DNA from 4 places in the Kitasatospora sp. NPDC034023 genome. Region 3 is predicted to be linked to each of the others. Evidence: riboswitches for the same ligand, from Rfam matches in the RefSeq annotation. Region 3 holds a riboswitch; each other region holds the start of a gene.
The links. Region 3 has a riboswitch for cyclic di-AMP ahead of ACZ52R_RS17030 (glycoside hydrolase family 16 protein). Riboswitches for the same ligand answer to the same signal wherever they lie in the genome.
Positions count from the first base shown of each region.

Region 1: linked by a shared signal. The riboswitch ahead of ACZ52R_RS24160 (transglycosylase family protein) and the one ahead of ACZ52R_RS17030 (glycoside hydrolase family 16 protein) in region 3 are both predicted to bind cyclic di-AMP.
Region 2: linked by a shared signal. The riboswitch ahead of ACZ52R_RS29410 (M23 family metallopeptidase) and the one ahead of ACZ52R_RS17030 (glycoside hydrolase family 16 protein) in region 3 are both predicted to bind cyclic di-AMP.
Region 4: linked by a shared signal. The riboswitch ahead of ACZ52R_RS03205 (C40 family peptidase) and the one ahead of ACZ52R_RS17030 (glycoside hydrolase family 16 protein) in region 3 are both predicted to bind cyclic di-AMP.

Region 1 is NZ_JBVIRY010000018.1:156,518-160,603, forward strand. It holds gene ACZ52R_RS24145 (glycoside hydrolase family 13 protein) at 1-57, shown strand, start outside; gene ACZ52R_RS24150 (LacI family DNA-binding transcriptional regulator) at 83-1,102, shown strand; gene ACZ52R_RS24155 (hypothetical protein) at 1,175-1,375, opposite strand; gene ACZ52R_RS24160 (transglycosylase family protein) at 1,597-2,895, opposite strand; cyclic di-AMP (ydaO/yuaA leader) riboswitch at 2,903-3,071, opposite strand; gene ACZ52R_RS24165 (sirohydrochlorin chelatase family protein) at 3,569-4,086, opposite strand, start outside.
Region 2 is NZ_JBVIRY010000026.1:36,879-40,964, forward strand. It holds gene ACZ52R_RS29405 (DHA2 family efflux MFS transporter permease subunit) at 1-547, opposite strand, end outside; cyclic di-AMP (ydaO/yuaA leader) riboswitch at 860-1,040, shown strand; gene ACZ52R_RS29410 (M23 family metallopeptidase) at 1,043-2,035, shown strand; gene ACZ52R_RS29415 (DUF2470 domain-containing protein) at 2,348-3,067, opposite strand; gene ACZ52R_RS29420 (RidA family protein) at 3,190-3,600, opposite strand; gene ACZ52R_RS29425 (IclR family transcriptional regulator) at 3,659-4,086, opposite strand, start outside.
Region 3 is NZ_JBVIRY010000011.1:47,311-51,396, forward strand. It holds gene ACZ52R_RS17020 (alpha/beta hydrolase) at 1-1,025, shown strand, start outside; gene ACZ52R_RS17025 (phenolic acid decarboxylase) at 1,093-1,422, opposite strand; cyclic di-AMP (ydaO/yuaA leader) riboswitch at 2,029-2,194, shown strand; gene ACZ52R_RS17030 (glycoside hydrolase family 16 protein) at 2,196-3,476, shown strand; gene ACZ52R_RS17035 (hypothetical protein) at 3,552-4,086, opposite strand, start outside.
Region 4 is NZ_JBVIRY010000002.1:74,706-78,791, reverse strand. It holds gene ACZ52R_RS03215 (NYN domain-containing protein) at 1-270, shown strand, start outside; gene ACZ52R_RS03210 (C40 family peptidase) at 471-1,508, shown strand; cyclic di-AMP (ydaO/yuaA leader) riboswitch at 1,846-1,999, shown strand; gene ACZ52R_RS03205 (C40 family peptidase) at 2,010-3,143, shown strand; gene ACZ52R_RS03200 (C40 family peptidase) at 3,370-4,086, shown strand, end outside.

The DNA of each region.
Region 1 (4,086 bases), on a different contig from region 3:
GTGGACGGCGGCGAGACGGTGCTCGCTCCGGACAGCACCGGCTGGTGGGCGGTCTGACGTGGTTGCAATAGGCTCTGGGACCGTGACTACGGCGCGACTCTCAGACATCGCGGCACAGGCGGGGGTCAGCGAAGCCACCGTCTCCCGCGTGCTCAACGGCAAGGCGAACGTCTCCGCCGCCACCCGGCAGACGGTGCTGGCGGCGCTCGACGTGCTCGGGTACGAGCGGCCGACCCGGCTGCGCCAGCGCAGCGCCGGGCTGATCGGCCTGATCACACCGGAGTTGAGCAACCCGATCTTCCCCGCGCTGGCGCAGGTGATCGAGCAGACGCTCAGCCGGCACGGCTACACGCCGGTGCTGTGCACCCAGACTCCGGGCGGATCCACCGAGGACGAACTGGTGGAGATGCTGGTGGACCGGGGCGTGGCGGGCATCGTCTTCGTCTCCGGACTGCACGCCGACACCACGGCCGACCACGACCGCTACGCGCGGCTGTCCGGGCGCGGGGTGCCGTTCGTGCTGATCAACGGGTTCAGCGACAAGGTCGACGCGCCGTTCATCTCGCCGGACGACCGGGCCGCGATGTGGATGGCCGTCCAGCACCTGGCCGAACTCGGGCACGAGCGGATCGGGCTGGCCGTCGGGCAGCGCCGGTACGTGCCCGTGCTGCGCAAGATAGAAGGCTTCACGGCGGCGATGCGGGAGGTGCTCGGGCGCACCCAGGAGGAGGCCGAGAACCTCGTCCACCACACGCTGTTCAGCGTGGAGGGCGGACACGCGGCAGCCGGCGCGCTGCTCGACAAGGGCTGCACGGCGATCGTCTGCGGGAGCGACATGATGGCGCTCGGGGCGATCCGGGCGGTGCGCCAGCGCGGGCTGTCGGTGCCGCAGGACGTGTCGGTGGTCGGCTTCGACGACTCGCCGCTGATCGCCTTCACCGAGCCGCCGTTGACCACGATCCGCCAGCCGGTCGAGGCGATGGCCACGGCGGCGGTGGACGCGCTGCTGGAGGAGGTCAGCGGAAACGCGGCCCAGCGCGGCGAGTTCATGTTCCAGCCGGAGCTGGTGATGCGCGGGTCCACCGGGGCCTGCGCGCGCTGAGCGTCGGCCGTAGGGGCAAGGGAAGGGCCCCGGAGGGCAGTTGCTCTCCGGGGCCCTTCGGCGTGCGCCGGGTCAGCCCTCCTGGGCGGTGGGACGGTCGGCGGTGAGGCGTCGGCCGTCGGCCGCGTCGCCGGTACGGGTCTCGGTGCGGCGGCCGCGGGCCAGGTAGTCGCGCAGGACCAGTTCGACGGCGTCCTGCGGGTTCGTGGTACCGGAGAGCATCATCGCGTCGATCGCGAGGTTCGCGTCGATGGTGACGGTGACCTGGGCCATGTGACTCCTCCTCGGGTGCGGAGCAGCAGCTTGCCCGTTGGGGCGGGGTTTCACCACGGGGATACGCCGGAACCCCCGGGGAGGAGCGACCAGACTCTCCCCGGGGGTGGCGGGTGGTCAGCGTTCGGAGGACGACTGACAGCTGACAGATGTTGAAATCTGTTATCTGTTATCTGTTGTCCGTCAGTCGAAATCCGTCGGCTGTCAGCCGTTCGCCGTGCTCAGACCCGGCCGGCGAAGTCCGGGGCCCAGTTGGCGACGGTCTGCTCGCGCACGCCCGAGCTCGGGTTGGCGGCCTCGACGTACTTGCCGCCGCCGACGTAGATCGCGACGTGGTAGACGCCCGAGTCCTGGCCGTTGTTGGACCAGAACAGCAGGTCGCCCGGCTGCAGGCTGTCCAGCGAGACGTGGGTGCTGGCGGCGGCCTGGTCGGCGGCGACGCGCGGGACGGAGATGCCCGCGGCGCGCAGCGCGGCCTGGGTCAGGCCGGAGCAGTCCCAGCCGCCGTTGCCGGTGCCGCCGTAGACGTAGGCCTGGCCGACCTTGGACTCGGCGAAGGCGACCGCGGCGGCCATGCTGCCGGTGGCGGCCTGGGCCGGGGCCTGGGTCTGCGCCTGGGCGGCCGGCTGGGCGGCCGGGGTCTGGGTCTGGGCCGCCGGCTTGGCGTTCACGGCACCGCCGTTCGCGGACTGACCGGACTTCTGCGAGCGGTTGAACCAGGTGAAGTCCGAGCCGGACTTGTCCGAGGAGGCGGACTGGTCGGTGGAGGCCGACTGCTGGGCCTGGCCGCCGTCGCCGAAGGACAGGTGCTGGCCCGGGTAGATGGTGTTCGGACCGTCGGTCAGGGTGCTGCGGTTGAGGTCGTACAGCCGCTGCCAGCCGCCCTGGACGTTGTGCTTGTCGGCGATCGAGGACAGCCAGTCGCCCTCGACCACGGTGTAGTCGCCGCTCTGGGCCTGCTGCTGGTGCTTCTGCGTCCAGTTGCCGGTGGCGGAGTCGGTGGCGGCCTGGGCAGCGTCCTGGGCGGGCGCGGCCGGCTTGGCGGCCGGGGCCTGGGTCTGCGCCGGCTTGGCGGCGGGCTTGGCGACCGGGGCGGCGGGCGCGGCGGGCTTGGCGGCGGTCGAGGTGTCGACGGACGCCGGGGCGCCACCCTTGGTGAGGCCGGCCTGGACCGAGCACACCGGCCAGGCGCCGGGGCCCTGCGAGGCGAGGACCTTCTCGGCGACGGCGATCTGCTGGTCCTTGGTGGCCAGGTCGGCGCGCGCGGCGTAGGCGGTGCCGCCGAAGGCGGACCAGGTGCTCTGGGTGAACTGGAGGCCGCCGTAGAAGCCGTTGCCGGTGTTGATGCTCCAGTTGCCGGTGCTCTCGCACTGGGCGACCTTGTCCCAGGTGGCGACGGAGGCCGCGGAGGCGGTGCCGGAGACGAGGCACGGGACGGTGAGGCCGACGCCCGCGACGCCGATGGCGGCGATCACGCGGCGGGTGCGGCTGGACAGACGGGTGCCGTTGGTGGGCAGCATGAAGACGCGGTCCTCTCCCACGCCTGCGAGGTGAGCTGTCGGATTCGGGCTGGAGTTGCCCGGCCGCGCGTGAGCGCGGCTTCACCCCTAGCCCTGGACGTTCCGGGGAACGGTCCGGGGCGACTTACCTGTGGGTCCCCCGCTCCTGCCGTGGTGCGTTTTCGCGCTTCCAGGACATCCGACGGCAGGACTCGGCGTTGCGGATGAACTGGGTCCGTGTGGCCACGAACGGGGAGCACGTTAAGCAGACTTAAGTTCAAACTGCAAATAGCTGTGACGCGCATCACGGTTTAGTGGGAACTGCCAAAATGTCAGGTAATCATGATCGTAAATGATCGTTTTTCGGCAATGCTGTTGCGGATGCCCACAACTGTCTTCGCCTCAGGAGTGACGTGACGGTGTGTTGAAGCGCGAAGCGGCGCGCCGTCCGAGCCAGGGGGGTGGCCGCGATTCGAGCGCCGGAGAGTGCGCTCACCATTTCCTTGCAAATGGCGCCAGAACGGACATTCCCTTCATTGCTCGCTTAACTCCTGTAACTCCCGTACGGCACAGGAAAGCAGCAGGAGGGGCAGCAGGAGAGGCAACAGGAGGGGCAACGAGAGAGGCAAAGCGAAGGGCCCGGAACGCAAGCCGTTCCGGGCCCTGTGTGCGCGCCGACCGGCGCGTGGTGTCCTTACTGTCCGGCAGGCGCCTCGGCGGCCGCGTGAGCGCGCCGGGCGCCCTCCACGACCCCCTCGGCCTCGGCGGCGGCCGCCGCCTCCGCCTCGGCCTGCGCCAGCTCCTCCGGGGACGGCGTGGGCAGCGCGGCCAGGTAGGTGGAGGCGATCAGCTGGCCGACGGTCGGGTACGCGCCCAGCGGCGCCGCCGACGGGCAGCCGGTCTCCTCGGCGGCCGTGGCGAGCAGCTCGGAGTCGGCCTCCGGCCCGATCACCAGCGGGGCCAGCGCCGGGCGCTGCGAGCCGGACTCCTTGAGGTGGTTGACGGCCGCGGCCACCGAGCCGGGCACGTCGAGCGCGGCGGCGACGACCGGGACGGCCAGTCGGGCGGCCAGCAGTACGCCGGTGATGCCGGCTGCGGCGGCGGCGTCCTCGCCGCCGACGGTGGTCAGGACCACGCCGTCCGCGGCGGTCGCGATGGCGAACAGCCGGGCCCGGTCGGCGCGGGCCAGCCCCGCCTCGGAGAGTCGCACGT
Region 2 (4,086 bases), on a different contig from region 3:
CCGCGAGCGGCAGGTTCAGCAGGAAGATCCAGCGCCAGCCCGGGCCGTCCACCAGCCAGCCGCCGAGGAAGGGGCCGACCGCGGCCGACACGCCGCCGAGGCCCGACCACAGCCCGACCGCGGCCGAGCGGTCGTCAGGGTCGAAGACGGCTTGGAGCATGGCGAGCGAGCCGGGGGTGAGCAGCGCCCCGCCGATGCCCTGGACGGCGCGGGCGGCGATCAGCACCTGGATGTTCGGCGCGGCGGCGCAGGCCGCGGAGGCGGCGGCGAACCAGACCACGCCGATGAGGAAGACCCGGCGCCTTCCGTACCGGTCGCCGAGCGCGCCGCCGAGCAGGATCAGGCCCGCCAGGGTGAGCAGATAGCCGTTCAGTGTCCACTGAAGGGACGCCAGGGAGGCGCCGAGGTCGGCGCCGATGCGGGGCAGGGCGACGTTCACCACGGTGCCGTCCAGCATCGCCATGCTGGAGCCGAGCACCGTCGCCAGTAGTACCCAGCGACCCTGCGCGGTGCCCAGGCGCAGGGTGCCGGCCTCGGAAGTGGCCACGGCCCGATCCTGCTCCCCGTGAGGCCCGCGTGACAAGGGTCACCGGCGGGTGTGTCGGTGGTGTGCGGTGCGTGAGCGGACGACCGCGCAGTGCCGTCGATGTCGGCGCAGGGTCGTGGATCAGTGGCGCGGGGTGAATGGATCGCGTACGCACCGTGCAGCGGATCATCCGGAGAGTCACCGCACCCCGGGGGATGGTTGCCGATTCAAGAGATCGACATTGCTTCACCCGAACGGATGGGTTTTAGTTCAGCGACCGCCCGGCCAGTCCGGACGGATCCACCGGGTGGAACGCCGAGTCCTGCCGCTTCCCGGTGGTTCGAACTGAACTCTGTACGGCAGGAGCGGGGGACCCACAGGTAAGTCGCCGGACCGGAAGTTCGCGCCTCAGGGCGCGGCGTCCAGGGCCGGCTTGGGGTGAAGCCGCGCATGCGGCCGGGCAACTCCAGCCCGAACCCGACAGCTCACCTCGCAGGCGTCGGAGAGGAAACTTCCATGCCTGCTCAGGCTCGTCGTATCGCCCTGCCCCGCGCCGCCCGCATCGGCATCGCCACCGCCGTCACCGGTGTCTCCTTCGCCCTCCCGCTCGTCACCGCGATGAGCGCCCAGGCCCACACCGCCCCGGTCGCCCCGGCCCCGCAGGCCGCCGCCTCCACCACCGCCGTCGACGCCGCGCCGGCTCAGGCCGCGCCGGCCCAGGCCGCTCCGGCCGCCGCGCACGAGAGCTACCGCGTCGTCAGCGGCGACACCCTGTCCAAGATCGCCGACGCCAAGCACGTCGAGGGCGGCTGGCACGCGCTGTACGAGCAGAACCGCTCGGTCGTCGGCGCCAACCCGAACCTGATCTTCCCGGGCCAGCAGTTCGCGATCGCCGGCCACGCTGCCGCGCCGTCCGCGGACGTCGCCCCGGCCAAGCCCGCCAAGCCGGCCGCTCCGGTCACCCAGGCCGCTTCGGCCGCCAAGCCGCAGGCCCAGGTCCAGGTCAAGACCGAGGCCGCCAAGCCGGCCGCCCAGGTGCAGACCCAGGTTCAGACCGCCGCTCCGGCCCAGGCCGTGACCGCCGCTCCGGTCGCCGCCGCCTCCGGCTTCGTCGCGCCGCTGGCCCACCCGGTGCTCGGCGAGGCCTACGGCGTGGCCGGCTCGATGTGGGCCTCCGGCCACCACACCGGCCAGGACTTCGTGGCCTCCACCGGCACCCCGCTGCGCGCCGTCGCCAACGGTGTCGTGGTCAAGGCCGGCAACGGCGGCGCCTACGGCAACGAGGTCGAGATCAAGCTCGCCGACGGCCACTACGCCGAGTACGCGCACCTCTCCGTGATCGGTGTGAAGATCGGTCAGACCGTCACCGTCGGCCAGCAGCTCGGCCTCTCCGGCGCCACCGGCAACGTGACCGGCCCGCACCTGCACTTCGAGATCCGCACCGGCCCGGAGTACGGCTCGGACATCGACCCGGTCGCCTACCTGCGCGCGCACGGCGTCGCGCTCTGACCCTGTCGGGGTTTCAGGAACCACCGCTGCTGCGGAGCGAATCGATCCTCCGGGATGGTCATGTCGGGTGACCGCTCGACCGGGTGATCGCCGTGCAGTGGACATGGGCGCGGGACACGCCCAGGCCGGCCCGGCTCGCGGGATTCACTTCCTCGCGAGCCGGGCCGGCCGCTGCCGTTTTCGGGGTCGGCGGTTCGTTTTCGGGGCGGGGTCGGGGCGGGGTCGGGGCGGGGTCGGGGTGGCGTTCGCGGTGCGCCGGTGGTGGCCCGGGCGGTACGTGAGGAGGATGCGGCCGGGCGGTGAGCCGGTGACTCAGCTGCGGTGGGCCGGCTGACCGTACCGGGCGGCGGCCAGCAGGTCGTGCATCCGGTGGCCCAAGTCCTCGGTGTCGCGGGCCGGTTCGGGGAAGACCAGGCGGACGTCGCGGTGGCCGTCGGGGTGGTCCAGGCGCAGCACCAGGCCGTGGCGGTCCAGGGCGAGCGGGCGGATGTCCGGGTTCCGGGCGAGCAGCACCGGGTCGAGCAGGCGGGTGAGGACCTCGAGTGCGTCGGCGTGGTCGTCGGCGAAGTGGGTGAGCATCGCGGCCTCGTGGCGGGCCATCGGGTCGGGGGCGGCGAGGGCGAGGACGGCGGCGGTGACCGCGCCGGTGCCGTACGGGGTGGCGAGGACGGCGTGGGCGACGTCCACCCGCAGGTGGACGCTGAGGCCGTCGTCGGCGAGGTGGGCCAGGTGCAGCCGGCCGGCCAGGGTGAGGCGGGCGCGGACGCGGTCGCGGACGGCGACGGGGGCGACGTCGGTGACATCGAGGATGACGGCGAGGCCCTCGGCGGCGTGGGCCGCGGCCACGGTGAGCGGGGTGTCCAGCGGGGCGCGCAGCCGCAGGCGGGAGCCGTGGGCGGAGACCGGGCCGTCCAGGTCGTGCTGCTCGCCCAGGGCGCGGACGGCGAGCGAGGAGGTCGTGCTGAGCAGGCTGTGGATCCGTTCGGCGGTGGTGGGCTCGGGCACCTCGGTGTCGCCGGTTGGCAGGCTCATGGACGGACCTCCAGATAGTTAGGTGAGCCTAACCTAACTTTGCTGGCGAAGCGTGGCAAGCAGGCCTCGGGGAACGCCGAGGGCCCGGACGTGCCGTCCGGGCCCTCGGGTCGGCTGGATCGTCAGGCGACGACGGCCTGGGCGTCGATCTCGACCAGCATCGGCTCCTGCGGCAGCTCGACGAAGACGGTGGTGCGGCAGGGCTTCACGCCGCCGGGCTTGACGTTCTCCTCGATGAACTCGGCGTAGACCTCGTTCATCAACGGGAAGTCCGCGCGCTTGGTGAGGTAGACGCGGAACATCACCACGTCCTCGATGGTGGCGCCACCGGCCTCGACGATGGCCTTGACGTTCTCCAGGGTGCGCCGCGTCTGCGCCTTCACGTCGCCGTGGTGGAGGTACTCGCCGGTCGCCGGATCCTGCGGGCCCTGGCCGGAGACCTGCAGGATCGGGCCCTTGCGGACGCCCTGGGAGAACATCCAGGCGGGGGCGGGGGCCCCGTCGGTGCGGATCTCGATCTTGTCGGAGGACATGGGGGTTCCTTGCTCCTTGGAGTTCTCGGCGGCTGCTTCGGACTGTCTTGATGATCAGTCAACTGTGGTCGGGGAGGCCGCAGTCGGCCGACACCGCGCGGGCGGCGGCGAGCAGCTGCGGGAGGAGGTCCAGGACCTGCTCGTACGGGAGGACGACGTCCGGGACGGAGATGGAGGCGGCGGCGACGACCCGCCCGCTGGCGTCCCGGACGGGTGCGGCCACGCAGTTGATGAAGGCTTCGTGCTCGGCGTGGTCCTGCGCCCAGCCCTGGACGGCGACCTTCTCCAGCTCGGCGAGCAGCGCCCCGGGCGTGGTGAGGGTGCGTTCGGTGTGCGGGGCGAAGTCGATCCCGGCCACCACCCGGCGCCGCTCGGGCAGCGGCAGGTCGGCCAGCAGCACCTTGGAGACGGCGGCGCTGTGCAGGGCGGCGCGCAGACCGATCCGGGAGTACATCCGCACCGGATGGCGGGAGTCGAACTTGTCGA
Region 3 (4,086 bases):
GCCGGATCGGCACGCTGCTCGCCACCCAGTTCGCGGTGCTCGCGGCGCTCGGCCTGGTGGCGAACAACTACTTCGCCTTCTACAGCAGTTGGGACGACCTGCTGGGCACCGGTGACACCGGCCCGGTGGTGATCCACAACAAGGCGGACGCCTCCGGTCGCCTCCTGGTGGAGACGATCGGCCACGCCTCGGTCAAGGGCGGCGGTGCGGTGGGCCGCGAGCCCAGCCAGTCGGGCGAGATCCGCAAGGTCCGGATCGACGGTGCGGTCAGCCGGCTGTCCACCGAGAGCTACGTCTACCTGCCCCCGCAGTACTTCCAGCCGGAGTACGCGCAGAGGAAGTTCCCGGCCGTGATCGTCAGCACCGGGTTCCCAGGAATCGCCGAGAACCTGATCACCCGCTTCAACTACCCGGGCGCGGCGCTCAAGCTGCTGCAGGAGGGCCGGATGCAGCCGACCGTCCTGATCCTGATGCGCCCCTCGCCCGCGCTGCCGCAGGACACCGAGTGCGAGGACATCCCGAACGGCCCGCAGTCCGACACGTACTTCACCAAGGACGTGCCCTCGGCGATCCAGGCCAGCTTCCGGGTCTCGTCCGACCCGCAGGCCTGGGCCTTCATGGGCAACTCGACCGGCGGCTACTGCGCGCTCAAGCTGGCCATGCGCCACCCCGACGTGTTCCCGACCGCCGTCGCGCTCTCGGCCTACTACGACGCCGCCGACGACCCGACCACCGGTGACCTGTTCGGCGGCAGCAAGCAGCGCCGCGACGAGGCCAACCTGATGTGGCGGCTGAAGAACCTGCCGCAGCCCAACGTGTCCGTGCTGCTGGCGGGCACCAAGAAGGGCGACGGCGACTACCGGCGGGAGACCGAGGCCTTCGTCGAGGCGGCGCGGAGCCCGATGAAGGTCTCGTACAGCATGCTCGAGAACGGCGGCCACAACTTCGAGACCTGGAGCGCGCTGCTGCCGTCCTCGCTGGAGTGGCTGTCCCAGCACCTTGCGGTGCCGAACCCGACCGCCTGACGACCGGCCGCTTATCGGCCGGACCCCGGGGCCCAGCCGCGGGTCGGGGGTCCGGCCGTCACAGGTCTCAGGCCACCCGCTCCAGCGAACCGGTGTGCAGCTGGCCGACCCGGCCGCCCTCGCCCTCGAAGGTCCAGAAGGCCCGCACCGTCAGCTTGTTCAGGTCCATCACATGGCTGACGGTGATCCCGCTCTGCTCCGTCCAGCTGACGAAGTAGATCTCCGGTGCGACCTCGGCGACGTGCAGCCGCACGTCCTCCCACTGGCCCGCGGACTCGCCGAGGCCCTCCCAGCGCAGCCGCGTGCCGTCGGCCGAGTAGGTGTTGCGGAAGGCCGCGCCGTTGTCGGCCCGGAAGACGTAGGTGCGGCCGGCGAAGGCGGGCAGGGACGCGATCATGGTGGGGCGGCTCCTCGTTTCGGGCTTTGGTGCTCTTGTGCACTGCGGAAATGTCAGGCCTCCAATTTATCCGACCGGGTGCAGTCGGTCAGATCTTTGCCACGGTACGGATCGCCACCGCGCCGCCCGCCGGGGGGTGCGACCGGCACATGGACACCCGCCGCGCTCCGGTCCTACCGTCCGCCCATAAAACGCACCCCTGCGAGACTCACCCCAGCGAGACGCACCCCCACCACGCCCGTCCACACCACCGGCATCGCGACGGTCGGCGGCACCCGGCTGCTGAGCGGCCTCGACCGCCTGGAGCTGGCCTGGGCGCCGGAGGCCGAGAGCCAGGTCGACGCCTGGCTCGGCTGACCATCCCGCCAGGCCTTCGGCCGAGCACCCGGACGGGCACCCGGCCAGGAACCAGGACGGGCATCCGGCCGGGCCGGGGGATTGATCAACTCGGCCGCCGCACAGCGTTGTTGATCGACACCACTGTGAGCTGCGCGACAACCGGACCGACGGAGTTGTCCGTTCACGCACAGCCTGCCTAGCCTGCAACGGTCGTCCGCCCTCGCGGACCCCGCCGCCGGGACGCCGAGTCCCGTCCACCCGTCGGCGGGTCACCGAGCACCACGCGGACGGGAGCGGGGGAACCAAGGTCGGCGCCCGGCCCGCGCGCTCACGCGTACGGGTCGTGGCTAGGGGTGAAGCCGTTCCACAGGCGGCCGGGCCAACTGCAGCCCGAACCCGACAGCTAACCTCGCAGGCGTCGCAGAGGTCCGCTCATGCCCCAGCCTGCTGTCCGGCGCGCCACGCCGCGCCGCGCCCGCCCCTCCCGCCGCGGCCGCAACGCCGCCTTCGCCGCCACGGGGGCGCTCGCCATCAGCGGCGCCGGCCTGTTCGGACTGCCGTCCGTGAGCAGTGCCCAGGCCGCCACCGCGCCGACCGTCACCCAGGACCGGCTCGCCCCCGCCACCATGGTCGCGGGCAAGGCCGGCACCGCCTCGCTCGGCCTGCACTCCTCGGCCTGCTTCACCGCGAAGACCGTCGGCGTGGGCGTGCGGGACGCGCGCGGCACCAACCTCGACTTCCCCGGCAACGCCTCCAACGTGCAGATCTGCCCGAGCGGCGTGAACTTCACCAGCGGCGCGCGCACCCTGCCCGCCGGGACGTACACCCAGTTCGGCTTCTGGCAGGACCTCGGCGGCGTCTGGCACAACCTGCCCTCGCAGCAGCTGATGGTCTCGGCCACCGCCACCCCGGCCCCGGCCCCGACGGCCACCGCCACCCCGGCGCCGACCTCCACGCCGACCCCGACCTCCACGCCGACCCCGAGCGCCACGGCCAGCCCGACCGCCCCCGCGCCGTCCTCCCCGGTCGTCGGCAAGTCGCTGACCTGGTCGGACGAGTTCAACGGCTCGATCTCCTGGGGCCAGCGCTGGGTCGGCGACAAGAGCACCTCGTACAAGTACGGGAACCACAACCCGGACGACAACAAGCTGGACTGGCTGAACAAGAACAACGTCAGCGTCGCCAACGGGGTCGCCACCTTCACCGCCGCCCCCGGCGGCCCGGCCCTGGAGAACGGCAAGCAGTCCTGGAACACCGGCTTCCTGACCACCGAGGGCTCCAGCGAGGGCTTCCAGGTCAAGACCGGCGACTACGCCGAGACCCGGGTCAAGCTGCCCGCGGGCACCGGCGCCTGGCCGGCCCTGTGGACCTGGAAGAACGGCAACGGGGAGATCGACTCCTTCGAGTACCACCCCGACAACCCGAACCTGCTGGAGCTGACCAACCACGTCAACCCCGGCAACCCGAAGTACTACACCGACGCGAGCGCCATCGCGAAGGACCAGTGGGTGACCATCGGCACCTACTACGGCGCGAACTCGGTGGACTGGTACGTCAACGGCGTCAAGGTCTTCTCGGACGGCAAGGGCGTCGGCGCCAACTGGTCGGCGTACCTGATCCTCAACCTCTCGGTGTGCGCGGGGCAGTACCACCCCGCGCCACAGGGGACCGCTCCGATCACCATGGCCGCCGACTACGTCCGCGTCTACCGCTAACCGGTAGGACGTCTCACCGGTCGCCGCAAGCCGGCAGCCGCTCGCCGGCGCCCGGCGCCCGGTGGGACGACGTGCTCAGGAACCGGCAGCCGTCTCGACCACCGTGATGTCGAACGGCTGCCGGTTGTTGCTCTCGTCCCGGTCGTCCGCGCTGCGCACCGCGACCCAGCCGCCGCTCAGTTTTCCCAGGGGCAGGTCGGGGTCCAGACGGACCGGGACGAGGGCGGTCGCGGTGCGCAGCGGCGGCAGCCCGGGCCCGAAGACGCAGCGCACCCGGTGGCCGTTCTGCAGCACCTCGCAGTTGTCGGGGTAGTAGGGCCCCTCGGGGGTGACGCCCTTCGGCAGGGTGACCACGACCGTGAACGGGGAGGCGGTGGCGTCCGGGCCCCTGTTGGCGACGAAGCCGTGGACGGTCGTGGTGCCGCCGGGCGGCGCCGCCGGGTCCGGGTCGATCCGGACCACCTCCAGGTCGGAGTCGGACGGCGCGGCGACCACGGCGGGCAGGGTGGACACCTCGGGGACGGCGGACGCGGTCGGCGCGCCCGGCGCGACGACCTCCACCGCCGGACGGGGCTCCGGCCGACGCAGCGCCCAGGACGGGCTGGTGGCC
Region 4 (4,086 bases), on a different contig from region 3:
CAGCGCACCCAGGCGGAGGTCACCTGTGTGTTCGACGGGCAGGACCTGGACGTTCCGGTGATCATGGCACCGCCGCGCGGGGTCCGGGTACGGTTCAGCCGGACCGGGGAGACCGCGGACGAGCTGATTCGCCGTCTGGTGCGGGCCGAGCCGCAGGGCCGTCCGGTGGTGGTGGTCTCCGCCGACCGGGAGGTCGCGGAGGGCGTGCGGAAGGCGGGCGCGCGCCCGGTCGCCTCGGTGCTGCTGCTGAACCGGCTGGCCCGGCCCTGAGCGCGGGCCGCGTAGGATGACTCCTGGTCAGCCTTGGGTCCGTGGTGGTGTGCGGGTCCGGTGAAGTCGGTGTGGGAAACAGAGTTCACGCCTTCGGGGGAGTGGCAAAGCGGATAGATCCGCACTAGGGTCTGGCGTCAAACCTATTTTCCGGAATCTCATCCAATCGGGTGAGTCCGTTGGAAGAAGGAGCCGGTCCCTTGGCCTCCCACCGCCGTCCCAAGCAGCCGAGCCGCGCGCGGGTCTCCGTGCTCACCGCGGCCGCTGCGACCGCGGTCGCACTCTCCGCCCAGGTAGCCGCGCACGCCGCGCCGCAGCCGAACAAAACGGACGTCAAGGCGCAGATCGACCAACTCCAGCAAGAGCAGGAGCAGGCGGCAGAGAAGTACAACGGCGCCACGGAGCGGGCCACGCAGCTGCGCAAGCAGGCCGACCAGCTGCAGGACCAGGTGGCCCGCGGCCAGGAGCAGATGACCCAGCTGCAGGCCGGCCTGGCCGAGGTGGCGGGCGAGCAGTACCGCACCGGCGGCATCGACCCGTCCGTCCAGCTGATGCTCTCCTCCGACCCGTCCGGCTACCTGGAGAAGGCCTCCACCGTCCAGCAGGCCAGCACCACCCAGGCGGAGGCGCTCAAGGGGCTGCTGGACCAGCAGCGGCGGCTGGACCAGGAGAAGACCGAGGCGGCCGCCGTGCTGGCCTCGCTCGACACCACCACCAAGGACCTGAACCAGGCCAAGGCGGACGTCAACACCAAGCTGAAGGCCGCCCAGGACCTGATGAACTCGCTGAGCGCCGCCGAGCGCACCGCGCTGAAGGCCCAGCAGGCGCAGGACGACCGGGCCTCGCGCGGCAGCGACCGGGTCGACCTGAGCAGCCTGCCGCCGGCCAGTGGCTACGCGGCCGTGGCCCTCGCCAAGGCGATGAGCAAGCAGGGCTCGCCGTACGTGTGGGGCGCCACCGGGTCGAGCACCTTCGACTGCTCGGGCCTGATGGTCTGGTCGTACGGCCAGGCCGGCGTCTCGCTGCCGCGCACCTCGCAGGAGCAGGGCCACTACGGCACCGCGGTGCCCGGACTGGCGGCGGCTCAGCCGGGCGACCTGGTCATCTACGGCCCCGACATGCACCACGTCGCGATGTACATCGGCAACGGCATGGTGGTCCACGCGCCGCACACCGGTGACGTGGTGAAGGTGATGAAGGCCGACGCGATGCCGATCAACACCATCCGCCGGGTCTGACGGCCCGACACGCCGAAGGGGTTCGCCCGAGCCCTGTGATCCGCGCCACCCCCGATCGGGGGTGGCGTTCGGGTTTTCGACCGTTTCGCGAGCATCGGGTGAGACCTGATCAGCCTTGCGTGGGGCGGCGGTTACCATCGGTCATTTTCACAAAAGAACTTGGGTAATCTTCCGTCTTTTTTCTGACAAGGATTTGAACCGATCACGGTTCAGTTACTAGGGTCATGCACCGAGCCATCGCAGTGTCGATCACCCAGCCGGGGTGGCGGCGGTGGCTACCGTCGAGTTCGCGAGGCAGCGGGGCAGGTCGAAGCGACTGCCCGACAGGGGAGCCCAGTAGTCGGGGGTGCTGCGCAGCGGAGCCGGGGAACCACGTTCCTCCGGGGTGAATCGGCGCCAGGTCGGCCGCTGGAACGGCCGTGAGGCGTCGTAGGGCATGCTTCCGGCCCGAACCCGTCAGCTCACCCGGTAGGCGGACGTAGGAAGAAGGAGCCCGCCTTCGTGGCGTCCCATCGTCGTCCCAAGCCAGCCGGCCGCGCCCGTGTCTCGATCCTGACCGGTGTCGCCGCCGCAGCCGTCGCCCTCTCCGCGCAGTCCGGCGCCCACGCCGACCCGCAGCCGACCAAGGACCAGGTCAAGGAGCAGGTCGACCAGCTCAACGAGCAGGCCGAGGTGGCGACCGAGCAGTACAACGCCGCCCAGGAGAAGCAGCAGACGCTGGAGAAGCAGGTCTCCGGCCTGCAGGACCAGGTGGCCCGTCAGCAGGACCAGGTGACCGACCTGCAGGGCGGCCTGGCCGAGATCGCCGGGGAGCAGTACCGCAACGGCGGCATATCCCCGACCGTGCAGCTGATGTTCTCGTCCAGCCCGGACAGCTTCCTCAACCAGGCCGGTGCGCTGAACCAGGCCGGCGACACCCAGAAGAACCAGCTGAAGGTGCTCCAGGAGCAGCAGCGCAAGCTCGACCAGGACCGCACCGAGGCCCAGGGCAAGCTCGCCGAGCTGGAGTCGACCACCCAGCAGCTGAAGGCCTCCAAGGACGAGGTCCAGAACAAGCTGAAGGCCGCCCAGGACCTGCTCAACACCCTGACCGAGCAGGAGCGCCAGGCGCTGCGCGCGGCCGAGGAGAAGGCCGCCGCCGACGCCAAGGCCCAGGCCGACGCCGCGGTGAAGGCCCAGCAGGCCGCCGACCGCGCCTCCCGCGACAACAGCCGCACCGACCTCTCCGCGGGCTCGGCCCCGGCCCCGGCCTCGCCGGTCGCCAAGCCGGTCGCCCCCGGCAGCTCGCGCGGTGCAGCCGCGCTCTCCGCCGCCGCCTCCAAGGTCGGCAGCCCGTACGTGTGGGGCGCCACCGGCGCGTCCTCCTTCGACTGCTCCGGCCTGATGGTCTGGGCGTTCAACCAGGTCGGCGTCTCGCTGCCGCGCACCTCGCAGGAGCAGGCGCACGCCGGCACCCGGATCGGCAGCGACCTGTCCCAGGCCCAGCCCGGCGACCTGCTGATCTTCTTCGGGGACGCCCACCACGTCGGCATCTACGCCGGCAACGGCCAGGTGCTGCACGCGCCCAAGCCGGGTGCCTCGGTCCGCTACGAGGCCGTCACCAACATGCCGCTGACCAGCATCGTGCGGGTCTGATCCGTACTCGGCGCTTCCAGGCCCGGTCTTCCTCCACGGAAGGCCGGGCCTGCGGCTTTTTCGGCGGCTCGGGCTGATGTCCGATTACGGGTCAAATATTCGGGTCCGGAGGGGTTTGGACTCGCTTGCCCGGACTCGCTAACGTCTGCCACCGGACTCCCGCTCGACGACCGCCCGCAGTGGGGCGGCGGCGGGGCCGCGCCGCAGGATTGGAGCCGCTGCCACCATGCCCGTGCACCGCCGTTCCCAACTGCTCGTCCGTGCGCTGGTGCTGACGGCGGCGGCCACCACCGCGCTCGGCATGGCGACCGGCGGCAGCGCCCACGCCGCCCCCGGCAGCCCGGACCCGGCCGACCGCAAGGACGTCAAGACACAGGTCGAGCAGCTCTACGACGAGGCCGAGCAGGCTTCGGAGAGGTACAACGCGGCCCAGGAGGCCCAGCGGCGGCTCCAGGGGGAGACCACGATCCTGCAGGGCGAGATCGCCGTCGCCCAGGACCAGCTCAACGAGCTGCGCGGCGACCTGGCGACCGTGGCCGGGGCCGAGTACCGCGGCGGCGGGATGACCCAGACCGCCCGGCTGATGCTGTCCCCCGACCCGGAGGACTACCTCGCCCGCGCCCGAACCATGGGCCAGGCGACGCAGCGGCAGCAGGAGACGCTGCACGAGCTGGTCACCCGCCAGCGCCGGCTCGACCAACGGCGCGCCGAGGCCGCCGGCAAGCTCGCCGAGCTGGACCAGACCCGCCGCTCGCTCGCCGACAGCAAGCAGCAGATCCAGCAGCGGCTGACCACGGCACAGAAGCTGCTCAACGGCCTGGGCGCCGTCGAGCGGGCCAGGATGACCGCCCAGGACGCCCGGGACGCCGAGCAGCGCGCCACCCGCGGCACCGACCGGCTGGACCTCGGCTCCGCCCCGCCCGCCTCCGAGCGCGGGGCCGCC